Regions from separate parts of the Kitasatospora sp. NPDC056181 genome, predicted to be linked through region 2. Evidence: riboswitches for the same ligand, from Rfam matches in the RefSeq annotation. Region 2 holds a riboswitch; each other region holds the start of a gene.
The links. Region 2 has a riboswitch for cobalamin ahead of ACFC1F_RS30445 (HoxN/HupN/NixA family nickel/cobalt transporter). Riboswitches for the same ligand answer to the same signal wherever they lie in the genome.
Positions count from the first base shown of each region.

Region 1 (4,154 bases), on a different contig from region 2:
GGCTCCAGTCGCACTGTCTAGATTTTCAGTCTAGACTACGGATCTAGATCCCCAGAAACCGAGGTGAGGCCATGCCGACGCCAGAGAACGAGCCCACACGGCCGCAGTCCCGCCCCTCACCGAAGAACGCGATCGGGCCCGCGCCGAACGCGGAGCCCGGGGCCACCCCGCAGCCGGCTCTGGCCTCGGTCGACCGGAAGCGTCAGCCCACCGGCGACGAGGCGCGGGGACGGGCGATGCGGGCCGCTATCAGCGCCATCGCCGAGAAGGGCCCCGCAGCCGTGCGGATGTCGGACATCGCCGCGCGGGCCGGCATGAGCACCGGGCACATCCTGTACCACTTCGGCAAGAAGGACCGCCTCCTGCTCGAAGTCCTCGCATGGAGCGAAGCGGACCTCGTGACCCGGTTCCAGCAGGCCGCGGACCAGGCCGCCTCCCCCTCGGAGAAGCTGGCACTGTTCGTCCGCTTCTACCTGCCCCGCCACCAGGGCGACGAACGCTACGCGCTGTGGACGCAGGTGCTGGCCCAGCGCCACGACGACGCCGGCCGGCAGCTCCTCACCGCACTGTCCGACGCCTGGGAAGAGCACCTGGAAGCCATCCTTCTCGAAGGCCGGGCCCTGGGGCAGTTCGCCGACGTGGATCCGTCCGAGTTCGTCATCAGGGCCGTGGCCATGCTCAACGGGCTGTCCGGAGACGTGATGTTCGGACGCCCGCGCTGGCAGCACGCCTCCGCGCACACGTTCGCCCTTTCCGCTCTCGAACGGGAACTGCGGCCGACCGGTCGGGCGTGACGGGTCGACGACGGAGACGCGGCCCGCTGGATCGGCAAGAGCGCGGCCGGCCGGCCGCCCTGCCGGCCCGAGCCCCAGCACCCGGCCCCGGCCCTCACCCTTACTGAGGCTGCCGCCGACGGTGACCACCCGGCGGCCGCACCGCCGGCGCGGCGCCCGGGCGGGTGGAAGTGCCCAGCCGACCGGGCGCGCCCATGATCCGGGTGGCGGGCCGGGGCATGCGTCCGGGGGCCGTCTCGGCCGAGCGGGTCCGAGGAGGGCGGCATCCATCCCGACGGCACGTCAGGCTGTCGCCAGGGGCCGTGCCCACCTGTGCTCCGCGTCGATCGCACCACCCGGGCGGTGCTCGGCGCAGTGGGATCCCGATGGCGCGACGCGAACCCGGACCTCTGGACTTACTAGGACGTCCAACTATATGGTCGATGACAGGTCCGCGGTGTCAGGGAAGCCGGTGTGAGTCCGGCACGGTCCCGCCACTGTGACCGGGGAGTTCGTCCTCGCAGATGAAGGCCACTGGCAGCCAGCCGGGAAGGCCCGGGGGCGCGCGGTGATCCGGGAGTCAGGATACCGGCCGCGGGTGGTTCGTGTTTTCCACGAGGATGGAGACGACACGCATGACTCCGGGCTGCTGTTCCCGTTCCGCTGCCGTGCTGCCGACCGTCAGGTGCCACCGCGCCTGACGGTAGGTCAACAACGCCATTTCGCGACGACGCATGACCGTGCGCCCGATCGCCGGCGATGGCGCTGCTCTCCATTCCTCCTCTCCCCAACCCTGTCGAGAGAAGGAACCCGATGGTCCGAGAACTGACCCACTTCATCGCCGGCAAGCGCACCGCCGGCACGTCCGGCCGCTTCGGCGACGTGTACGACCCCAACACCGGCCGGGTGCAGGCCCGGGTGCCGCTGGCCGACCGCGCCGAGGTCGAGGCGGTGATCGCCGACGCCGCGCAGGCCCAGCCCGCGTGGGCGGCCTGGAATCCCCAGCGGCGGGCGCGCGTCCTGCTGCGCTTCCTGCAGCTGGTCGAGCTGGAGAAGGAGGAGCTGGCCAGGCTGCTCTCCGCCGAGCACGGAAAGACCGTGGCCGACGCCCACGGCGACATCCAACGCGGCCTGGAGGTCGTGGAGTTCGCCGCCGGGATCCCGCACCTGTTGAAGGGCGAGTTCACCGACAACGCCGGCACCGGCATCGACGTGTACTCGATGCGCCAGCCGCTCGGCGTGGTCGCCGGCATCACGCCGTTCAACTTCCCGGCGATGATCCCGCTCTGGAAGGCCGCGCCCGCGCTGGCCTGCGGCAACGCCTTCGTCCTCAAGCCCTCCGAGCGCGACCCCTCGGTGCCGCTGCGGCTGGCCGAGCTGTTCCTGGAGGCCGGGCTGCCGCCGGGCGTGCTCAACGTGGTCAACGGCGGAAAGGAGGCGGTGGACACCCTGCTGGGGGACCCGCGGGTGGAGGCGGTCGGCTTCGTCGGATCCACCCCGATCGCGCAGTACGTGTACGCGACGGCCGCCGCCCACGGGAAGCGGGCGCAGTGCTTCGGCGGTGCGAAGAACCACATGATCGTGATGCCGGACGCCGACCTCGACCAGGCGGCCGACGCGCTGATCGGAGCCGGCTACGGCTCGGCCGGTGAGCGGTGCATGGCGATCTCGGTGGCGGTCCCGGTGGGGGAGGAGACCGCGGACGCCCTGGTGGCGAAACTGGTCGAGCGGATCGCCGCACTGAAGGTCGGGCGCTCGGACGACCCGGCGGCCGACTTCGGGCCGCTGGTCGGACGCGACGCCCTGGACCGGGTGCGCGGCCACCTGGACCTCGGGGTCGCGGAGGGAGCCGAACTCGTCGTGGACGGGCGGGACTTCCGGCTGGATGGCCACGAGGACGGCTTCTTCCTCGGCGCCTCGCTGTTCGACCGGGTCACGTCGGACATGCGGATCCACCGGGAGGAGATCTTCGGGCCCGTCCTGACCGTGGTGCGTGCCGCCGACTACGAGGAGGCTCTGCGGCTGCCCAGCGAGCACGAGTTCGGCAACGGTGTCGCGATCTACACCCGGGACGGCGACACCGCCCGGGACTTCGCCCGCCGGGTGAACACCGGCATGGTCGGGGTCAACGTGCCGATCCCGGTGCCGATCGCGTACCACACCTTCGGTGGCTGGAAGCGCTCCGCGTTCGGCGACCTCAACCAGCACGGGCCTGATTCGATCCGCTTCTACACCCGCACCCGCACCGTCACCTCGCGCTGGCCCTCCGGGGTCAAGGAGGGCGCGAGCTTCACCATGCCGACGATGGGATGAGCGCCGTGCACGACCTCACCGAGGATCAGCGCGCCATCGCGGACACGACGAGGGCCTTCGCCCGCGAGCACCTCGCCCCGAACGCGGTCGAGTGGGACCAGACCAAGCACTTCCCCGTTGACGTGCTTCGCAAGGCGGCGGATGTCGGCCTGGCCGGCGTCTACGTCCGTGAGGAGTCCGGTGGCTCCGGACTCACCCGCGCCGACGGCGTCCTCGTCTTCGAGGCGCTGGCGACCGGCTGCCCGTCCATCGCCGCCTACCTGTCCATCCACAACATGGTCGCCTGGATGATCGACCGCTACGGCGACGACGCCCAGCGCGCCCGCTGGCTGCCCGGCCTCTGCGCGGCCGAACAACTCGGCAGCTACTGCCTCACCGAGCCCGGTGCGGGCTCGGATGCCGCGGCACTGACCACGCGGGCCCGCTGGGACGGTGACCACTGGATCCTCGACGGCGTCAAGCAGTTCGTCTCGGGTGCGGGAGCCTCGCAGGTGTACGTGGTGATGGCCCGCACCGGTGGACCGGGGGCAGGCGGGGTCTCCGCGTTCGTCGTGGAACGCGGAGACCCGGGGGTCTCCTTCGGGCCGAACGAGAACAAGATGGGCTGGAACGCGCAGCCGACCCGGCAGGTGCGGCTGGACGGTGTCCGGCTGCCCGCCGACCGGCTCCTCGGGGCCGGGGGCGAGGGCTTCCGGATCGCCATGAAAGGGCTGAACGGCGGCCGGCTCGGCATCGCCGCCTGCTCCCTCGGCGGCGCGCAGGACGCCCTGGAGAGGGCCACCGGTTACTTGGCCGACCGCGAGGCGTTCGGCGCCCGGCTGCTGCACGCCCAGGCCCTGCAGTTCCGACTCGCCGACATGGCCACCGAGTTGGAGGCGGCCAGGTCGCTGCTCTGGCGGGCCGCGACCGCCCTGGACCGGGGCGATCCCCGGGCGCCGCAGCTGTGCGCGATGGCCAAGCGCTACGCCACCGACACCGGCTTCGAGGTCGCCAACGCCGCGCTCCAACTGCACGGCGGCTACGGCTACCTGGCCGAGTACGGCATCGAGAAGATCGTCCGAGACCTGC
Region 1 covers NZ_JBHJUK010000081.1:26,830-30,983, reverse strand. The annotation lists gene ACFC1F_RS27040 (TetR/AcrR family transcriptional regulator) at 72-794, shown strand; cobalamin riboswitch at 1,194-1,385, shown strand; gene ACFC1F_RS27035 (CoA-acylating methylmalonate-semialdehyde dehydrogenase) at 1,587-3,086, shown strand; gene ACFC1F_RS27030 (acyl-CoA dehydrogenase family protein) at 3,083-4,154, shown strand, end outside.
Region 1: linked by a shared signal. The riboswitch ahead of ACFC1F_RS27035 (CoA-acylating methylmalonate-semialdehyde dehydrogenase) and the one ahead of ACFC1F_RS30445 (HoxN/HupN/NixA family nickel/cobalt transporter) in region 2 are both predicted to bind cobalamin.

Region 2 (4,154 bases):
AGGTCCACGGCCGGGACGGGCTTCACGTACGTGACCCGCAAGAACCGCCGCAACGACCCGGACCGGCTGGTGCTGCGCAAGTACGACCCGGTCGCGCGGCAGCACGCCGACTTCCGCGAAGAGCGCTGAACCGGCCCGCTCCTCTCCCCCGTCCCGCCCCCGAAGGAGGCCCTCATGAAGCCCGGCATCCACCCCGCCTACCGCCCGGTCGTCTTCCGCGACAAGGCCGGCGGGCTGGCGTTCCCGACCCGCTCGACGCTGACCGGCGACGGGACGGTCGAGTGGGAGGACGGCACCACCTACCCGGTGGTCGACGTCGAGGTCTCCTCGGCGAGCCACCCCTTCCACACCGGCCGGTCCCGCGCGACGGACACCGCCGGCCGTGTCGAGCGCTTCCACCGGCGGTACGGCGAGCGGCGCGGCTGAGCCCGCGCGCGAACGCCGAAGCGGCGCCCGTCCGGCCCTCACGGGGGCCGGGCGGGCGCCGCTTCACGTCCGCGGGCCGCTCAGCGCGGCGGGGCGGGGACCACCGCTACTTCGCCGGCCCCGGGGTGGCGCCCTCCGGGGTGACGGACTGCGCCGCGCCGGTCGGCGAAGCGCCGCTCTCCGAAACGGCCGTCGCCGCCCCCGGCACCGCCGCCTTCGCGCTCGGGCTCCACCGCTGCTCGACCCCCGCGAGCCGCCAGTAGGCGATCGCCGCCGCCCAGACCACCACGAACAGCGCGACGATCGCGTAGCCGACGTTGTCCAGCGAGATGTCCGCGATCCAGCCGCTGACCGGGTCGGTCAGGTCCAGCTTCTCGTGCAGGACGCCGACCAGCTCGATGGTGCCGATGATGAACGCGACCGCGATCGACAGCCCGGTGATGGTCAGGTTGTAGTACACCTTGCGTACCGGGTTGGAGAACGCCCACTGGTACGCGAAGTTCATGAACGTCCCGTCCAGCGTGTCGAACAGGCTCATCCCGGCGGCGAACAGCAGCGGCAGGCAGGCGATGGCGTACCAGGGCAGGCCGGAGGCCGCACCGGAGCCGGCCATCACCATCAGGGTGACCTCGGTCGCGGTGTCGAAGCCGAGGCCGAGCACCATGCCGACCGGGAACATCTGGCCGGGCCGGGTGATCGAGCGGGTCGCCCGGTTCAGCACCCGGGCCAGGAAGCCGCGCGAGTTGAGGTGCTCCTCCAGCTCCGCCTCGTCGAAGTGCCCGGCCCGCATCTTCCGGAACACCTTCAGGATGCCGAACAGGGCGGCCAGGTTGAGCGCGCCGATCAGGTAGAGGAAGGCGCCGGAGGCGGAGGTGCCGATCATGCCGAGCCACTTGTGGGTGGTCGACTCGTCGTCCATCAGGGTGTTGGCCAGCTGCGCGCCGCCCGCCACCAGCGTGGCCATGAGGACGACCATCGAGGAGTGCCCGAGGGCGAACCAGAAGCCCACCGAGACCGGCCGCTTGCCGTCCGCCATCAGCTTGCGGGTGGTGTTGTCGATCACCGCGATGTGGTCGGCGTCGAAGGCGTGCCGCATGCCGAGGGTGTAGGCGGTGATGCCCAGACCCACCCCGAAGACCTGGGTACCGACCTCGTACTTCTCGGGCGCGACGAGGAAGATCAGCGTCCCGAACGCCACCACGTGCATGGCCAGGATCACCCCGACCAGCCCGGCCGTACGGATGGTGTCCTCTCGTCTCCACCGGAAGGTGGGCAGGACGGACGGCGCCGCCGGAGCAGCGGCGGTTTCGGGCAGGGTCATCTGCGGATCACGCTCCAGCACCTCGTGGAATGACGTTCGTGAGATGCCGTGGCCGGTCTCCTGGCTGACGGGGCTTCCGTACCCGCCTTCCCAGGCGCGCGATGCGCCCAGTGGCGTCGTGGGTACGGACGACTCCCCCGATCACAGTGGCGAGGGCCGCTCCGGACTTGGACCTTGAGGGTCCGTCACCGGTCTTCCCGAACACCACGGCGGGCTACACCGTAGGGGGCCGCGCATCACCCTTGCAAGGCTGCGCACCTGCGCAGGTGTCCAGGATCACAGGCCGGGGCTGCAAGAATGTCCGCATGCATCTCGTACCGGCCGACCGTGCGGGCCAGCGCACCATCGACGGGCACCGGGTCTGCGAGGCCATCGCCGCCATCGGCGACACCGGACACGTCCGGTCCTGGGCCGAGCGGTTCTCGCTGCTCGCCGATCCCGGGCGGCTCTCCCTGCTGCTCGCCCTGCACCGTGCCGGTCCGCTCGCCGTGACCGACCTCGCGGTGGCCACCGGCATGCGCGATCCCGCCGTCTCCCAGGCGCTGCGGCTGCTCCGCACGGCCGGAGTGGTCACCGGCGACAAGGACGGTCGTGTGGTGCGCTACCGGCTCGTGGACGACGCCATGCGCCCCCTGCTGGACGAGTGCGCCGCCGCCGAGCACCACGAGCCCGCGCCCGACACCTCCCCGGCCACCACGGGCACCACCGACCACGAGCCCGCCGTCGCGGCCGGCTGACCCAACGCCCGGCGCGGTCGCACCGCACCCGCCCCGGCCGGGTGCGGACTCCGTGCGCCGTCCCACCCGCTCCACCCGGAGCGCGTCGTGCCGGCGGCCGCCCGGCGGCCCGGGTCAGCCCGCCCCCTCCCGCACCAGCCGTTCGAAGCGGCGCAGCGAGCGCCGGGCCAGCGGGTCCGTCGCGGGCCGCAGGGCGCCGGCCACCAGGCCGGCGGCGGGGAGGCGGAAGGCGCCGAGGAAGGCGAACCGGGTGCCCCCGGGCTCGGGGCGGGCGGCCATGCCGCCGAGCAGGAAGCGGCTGCGCATCAGGCACCAGCCCGGCGTCAGCTCGACGTCGAAGCGGGCCCGCAGGCGGCTGTGGCCCACCACCAGGGCCTCGGCGCGGCCGTCGGCCGGGCCCGCGGTGAGGCGGACCGAACGCAGGTCCGGCAGCCAGCGCGGCAGCCCGTCCTCCAGGTCGGCCGCGGCGGCCCAGACCCGGTCGAACGGCGCGTCGATCACCGTCTCGCGGACGCTGGCTCCGGGGGTGACGGCGGCGACGACGTGCAGCCGGCGCACCGGATCGAAGGCCGCCACCGGCCAGGGGATCTGCGTGCTCACTGCTGCCACGCCCTTCGGAAGCTGAGTCGGGCCCGGGAGAGCCGGGACTTCACGGTGCCGGCCGCCACGCCCAGCAGGTCGGCGGTGGACCGCTCGTCCAGGCCCTCCAGGTCGCGCAGCACCAGGACGGCGCGGTGTTCGGGGCTGAGCCGGGCGAGGACGTCCTCGATGTCGGTGGCCAGCTGCGGGTCGCCGGGGCGGGGCAGCTCGGAGAGGTCGGCCGGGACGCAGCGGGCGACCCGCCGCACGTGCCGGACCGCCTCCCGGACGGCGATCGAGCGGACCCAGCCGAACAGCGCGGCCGGGTCCTGGAGCTGGCCGAGCTTGCGGAAGACGGCGATCAGCGCCTCCTGGGTGGCGTCGGGGCCGTCGTCCAGGGCGATCGGGCCGCAGAGCCGGCGGACGTAGGGCGTGACCAGCTCCAGCAGTTCGCTCACGGCCAGCTGGTCGCCGCGCTGGGCGGCGCGGACCAGGGCGGTGACATCGCTCGCGGTTCGGGTGTCGGGACCATCCACATCCGCAACAGAGGCGGCGGACGGCCCGGACGTTCCCTCGCTCCCGGGGCTTTCCGGTGTGACGCTCGCCACGGGAACGTCCGGCGGGCCGGGCCGCTCCTGGGGGTGCCACACCGTCGCATCCCCTGGGGGACCACCGTGAACCGTCGCCGTACCGCCGCCCTCGCCGTCGCCACCGTCCTCGCCGCCGACGGCCTGCTGCACGTCTACTGGGCCACCGGCAGCACCTGGCCCGCGGCCGACTCCGCGTCGCTCTCCCGGGCGGTGCTCAACGCCGACGTGCCGTTCACCCCGCCCGTGGTGCTGCCGCTCGCCGCGGCGCTGTTCTCCGGGGCGGCGCTGGTGCTCGCCCGGGGCGGGGTGCTGGACGGGCTGGCCCGCCGGTTGCCCGCGGTGGCGCTGCGCTGGGGGCCCCGTGCGGTGGCCGGCGGGATGCTCGCCCGCGGGCTGGCCGGGCTGGTCTGGGCCACCGGGATCGGGGCCGACACCGGGTCCGTCTTCTACCCGCTCAACCTGGCCCTCTACACGCCGCTCTGCCTGGCCGGCGCGGCCGCC
Region 2 covers NZ_JBHJUK010000102.1:20,363-24,516, forward strand. The annotation lists gene rpmG (50S ribosomal protein L33) at 1-129, shown strand, start outside; gene ACFC1F_RS30440 (type B 50S ribosomal protein L31) at 175-426, shown strand; gene ACFC1F_RS30445 (HoxN/HupN/NixA family nickel/cobalt transporter) at 533-1,747, opposite strand; cobalamin riboswitch at 1,780-1,971, opposite strand; partial or broken gene ACFC1F_RS30450 (ArsR/SmtB family transcription factor) at 2,053-2,394, shown strand; gene ACFC1F_RS30455 (SRPBCC family protein) at 2,599-3,084, opposite strand; gene ACFC1F_RS30460 (RNA polymerase sigma factor) at 3,081-3,599, opposite strand; gene ACFC1F_RS30465 (DUF3995 domain-containing protein) at 3,738-4,154, shown strand, end outside.

Region 3 (4,154 bases), on a different contig from region 2:
GCCTTCACCCGGTGGACCATCCGCTCGGACGCCCTCCGGCCGATGACCAGCACGGCGGCCCCGGCACCGGCACCGATGGCGGCGGCCGCCACGACGGCTGCGGTTCCCCAACGCATATCGCTCCCCGCTCTGTAGGTCGCGGACTGGGCAGTGTGCCCACCAGTCCACTCGCGGAGGCGGCGGCCGGCCACCGGACACGGCCGTCCGGGTCACACCGGGCCACACCGGGCCCCCGGGCCGCACCGGGACCCACCGGGACCCACCGGGACGCCCGTCACGCCGAGGAGCACCGGCCGCACCGGGACGGGGTCACCTCGGCACGGCATCGTCTCGGCACCTGGCCCGGCTTCACCTCGGCACCTCGACACGGCTTCACCTCGGCGCGGCGTCGCCGCGGGGTGCGGCCCTCCGGTCAGACCGGGATCTCGGTGTCCCGCCGGCCGAGCAGCTCCCAGAACCGCTCGTCGAGCGGCTGCTCCCGCCCCGCGGAGTGCCGCGCCGCCGGGGCCGGGGAGCCCCAGCTGCCCGCGCCCCAGTGGGAGGAGACCTGGTTCTCGTTCTGCAGCACCGCCAGCACGGCGGCGAGGTCCTCCTCGTGCACCGGCACGATCCGGCCGATCGCCCGGACCTGCGCCTGCCAGCGGCCGTCCACGCACTGCCGCAGCCGCTGGTCCAGCTCGTCCCGACGGCCCGTCACCGCGACCAGCTCGCGCAGTGTCAGGCCGAGCACCCGGGCGAGCGCGTGGGTCTGCTCCTCGTCGCCGTCCCAGCGGTCGGTGGCCTCGGCCCGCTGGTAGTGCGGCAGCGGCATGCCGATCCGGCGGGCGGCGTTCTCCTGGCCGAGCTCGCGGGCGACCCGGAAGTCCCGCAGCCGGGCCGGGCGGACCCCCATCAGCTGGGCCGGCGGGCACCAGAGGGCGCGGGCCAGCGCGATGAACTCCTCCTCGGCGGGGCGCAGCTCGCCGCCCTCCCAGCCGAGCACGTGGGCGGGCACCAGCCGGACCCCGTGCGCGGCCATGCCCTCGACCACCTGTTCCGGGGTCAGGCCGAGGCCGGCGCGGTGCGCGCGGGCGGCCGCGGGCGAAAAGGGCACCGGAGGGACGGCGGGGGGCTGTCTGCGTCGCATGGGACCCGACGGTAGGGGCTGGTGGTTCGGTGCCCCAGCCGCCGAACGCACGAAGCACCGCTGTAGGGGTCTACATGCCGCTGGACGATCACACAGGCTGTCATGCCCCTGCGGGGGGTGATGATCAGAGGTAGCGACGGGGCCGAAACCGGGGCGGGAACCGTGCAGACCGTGTGACCAACCCCTCCGTGACCTTGGTTGACTCGCGGTTCGGCCGCGTGATGGGATCCTTCAGCCAATACGGAGGCATGCAGAGGAAGCCGGTGCGAGTCCGGCGCGGTCCCGCCACTGTCACCGGGGAGCACGTTCGGAACAGCCACGGCGGGCCGTCAGAAGCCGCTGGAAGGCCCGGGGGTGCGTCCGACCCGGAAGCCAGGAGACTCTCGCCCCCGGTACGTCGATCCAGGGCGCGGACCCTGAGTGAGGACACGCACGCGATGCAGGCTGCCCCGACCTTCCGAGCCCTCTGCTGTCCGTCGTGCGCCCGCTGACCCGCGCCGCGGCCTTCGCCGTGGGCGCCGTCGCGGGGTACCTCGCCGACGCCCGGTTCGCCGACCCGCGCCGCGGCCACCCGGTGGCCGTCTTCGGCAGTACGGCCGGCCGGCTGGAGAAGCGGCTCTGGCGCGACGACCGGGCCGTCGGCACCGCCTACACCGCACTCTGCGTGGGCGCCGTCGCCGCCGGTGCGGTGGCCGCCGAGCGCGTCCTCGGCCGCCGCCCGGCGGGGCGGGCCGCGCTGGCCGCCGCCGCGACCTGGACGGTGCTCGGCGGCACCTCGCTGACCCGCGAGGCCCGGACCATCGGCCGCTCGCTCGCCGCGGGGGACCTGACGGCGGCCCGCGAGCGGCTGCCGCACCTGTGCGGGCGCGACCCGAGCGCGCTGGACGAGCAGCAGATCGCCCGCGCGGTGGTCGAGTCGGTCGCCGAGAACACCGCCGACGCCGTGGTCAACGCGCTGGTCTGGGGCGCGGTCGCGGGCACACCCGGGCTGCTGGCGTTCCGGGCCGTCAACACCCTGGACGCGATGGTCGGCCACCGCTCGCCGCGGCACGCCCGGTTCGGCTGGGCCTCGGCCCGGCTGGACGACGTGGCGGGCTGGCCCGGCGCCCGGCTGACCGCCCTGCTGACGGTGGCCGCCGCGCCCGAGCCCCGGACCGCCTGGCGGGTCTGGCGGCGGGACGGCTCCGCACACCCGAGCCCCAACGCGGGCCAGGCCGAGTCGGCCTTCGCCGGCGCGGTCGGCGTCCGCCTCGGCGGCACCCTGCGGTACGGGGACGGGGCCTCCCCCGGGCCGGGGGTCCCCCCGGCCGAGGGCTGGGGAAGGGTCGAGCACCGGCCGGTGCTGGGCGGGGAGCTGCGGCCGGTCGGGGTGGACGACATCGAGCGGGCCTGTGTGCTGTCCCGGAGGGTGGGCGCGCTGGCGCTGGGTACGACCGTCGCCGGGCACCTGCTGCTCCGGGCGGCCCTCAGGAGGGGAAAGGCATGAGCAACGCACTGCTGGTCGCCGGAACGACCTCGGACGCGGGCAAGAGCGTGGTCACCGCGGGCATCTGCCGCTGGCTGGCCCGCCAGGGTGTCGGCGTCGCGCCGTTCAAGGCGCAGAACATGTCGCTGAACTCCTTCGTCACCGCCGACGGCGCCGAGATCGGCCGTGCCCAGGCGATGCAGGCCCAGGCCGCCAAGGTGGAGCCCGAGGCGGCGATGAACCCGGTGCTGCTCAAGCCGGGCGCGGACGGCCGCAGCCAGGTGGTGCTGCTCGGCAGACCCGTCGCCGAGGTCGGCGCGCTGGACTACCGCGAGCGCAAGCCCGTCCTGCTGGAGCGCGCCCTGGAGTGCCTGGCCGACCTGCGCCGCCGCTACGACGTGGTGGTCTGCGAGGGCGCCGGCTCGCCCGCCGAGATCAACCTGCGCGACCGCGACATCGCCAACATGGGCCTGGCGACCGCCGCCGGACTACCCGTCGTGGTGGTCGGCGACATCGACCGCGGCGGGGTGTTCGCCGCGATGTACGGGACGCTGGCACTGCTCTCGGCGGAGGACCAGCGGCACGTGGCCGGCTGGTTCGTCAACAAGTTCCGGGGCGACGCGCGGCTGCTCGCGCCCGGCCTGGAGATGCTGCGCGAGCTGACCGGCCGCCCGGTGCTGGGCACCCTGCCGATGCTGCCGGACCTCTGGCTGGACGCCGAGGACTCGCTCGACCTGTCGACCGTGGTCGACCGGACCGCCGGGCGCGGGCCGCTCGGCGCGGACGTGCTGCGGGTGGCCGTGGTGCGCTTCCCCCGGCTTTCCAACTTCACCGACCTGGACGCGCTGGCCCAGGAGCCGGGCGTCCTGGTCCGCTGGGCCACCCGGCCCGAGGAGCTGGCCGACGCCGACCTGGTCGTGCTGCCCGGCACCCGGGCCACCGTCGCCGACCTCGCCTGGCTGCGCGAGCGCGGCCTGGAGCCGGCGATCAAGGCGCGGGCGGCGGCGGGGCTGCCGGTCCTCGGGGTCTGCGGCGGCTACCAGATGCTGGCGCGGGAGATCGTGGACGAGGTCGAGTCGAAGGCCGGCGCCGTCGACGGCCTCGGGCTGCTGCCCACGCACGTCCGGTTCGGCGCCGAGAAGGTGCTCGGCCGGCCGGTCGGCGAGGCGTACGGGCAGCGCGTCGAGGGGTACGAGATCCACCACGGGATCGTCGCGGTGGAGGGCGGCGAGGCCTTCCTGGACGGCTGCCGGGTGGGCTCGGTCTGGGGGACGACCTGGCACGGCGCGCTGGAGAACGACGGGTTCCGGCGCGAACTGCTGCGCGAGGTGGCCGGGTTGTCGGGCCGGGCGTTCACGCCCGCGCCGGACGTCTTGTTCGCCGAGGCGCGCGAGGCCCGGCTCGACCGGCTGGGCGACCTGATCGAGGAGCACGCGGACACCGACGCGCTGTGGAAGCTGATCGAGGGCGGGGTGCCGGCCGCGGGTTCGCTGCCGTTCCTTCCGCCCGGGGCCCCCTTGGAGAATCATGAGTGACGTCCGCTACCCCTTCACCGCGATCGTC
Region 3 covers NZ_JBHJUK010000012.1:22,290-26,443, reverse strand. The annotation lists gene ACFC1F_RS07710 (alpha/beta hydrolase) at 1-116, opposite strand, end outside; gene ACFC1F_RS07705 (XRE family transcriptional regulator) at 413-1,126, opposite strand; cobalamin riboswitch at 1,379-1,509, shown strand; gene ACFC1F_RS07700 (cobalamin biosynthesis protein) at 1,614-2,612, shown strand; gene ACFC1F_RS07695 (cobyric acid synthase) at 2,609-4,126, shown strand; gene ACFC1F_RS07690 (putative cobaltochelatase) at 4,119-4,154, shown strand, end outside.
Region 3: linked by a shared signal. The riboswitch ahead of ACFC1F_RS07700 (cobalamin biosynthesis protein) and the one ahead of ACFC1F_RS30445 (HoxN/HupN/NixA family nickel/cobalt transporter) in region 2 are both predicted to bind cobalamin.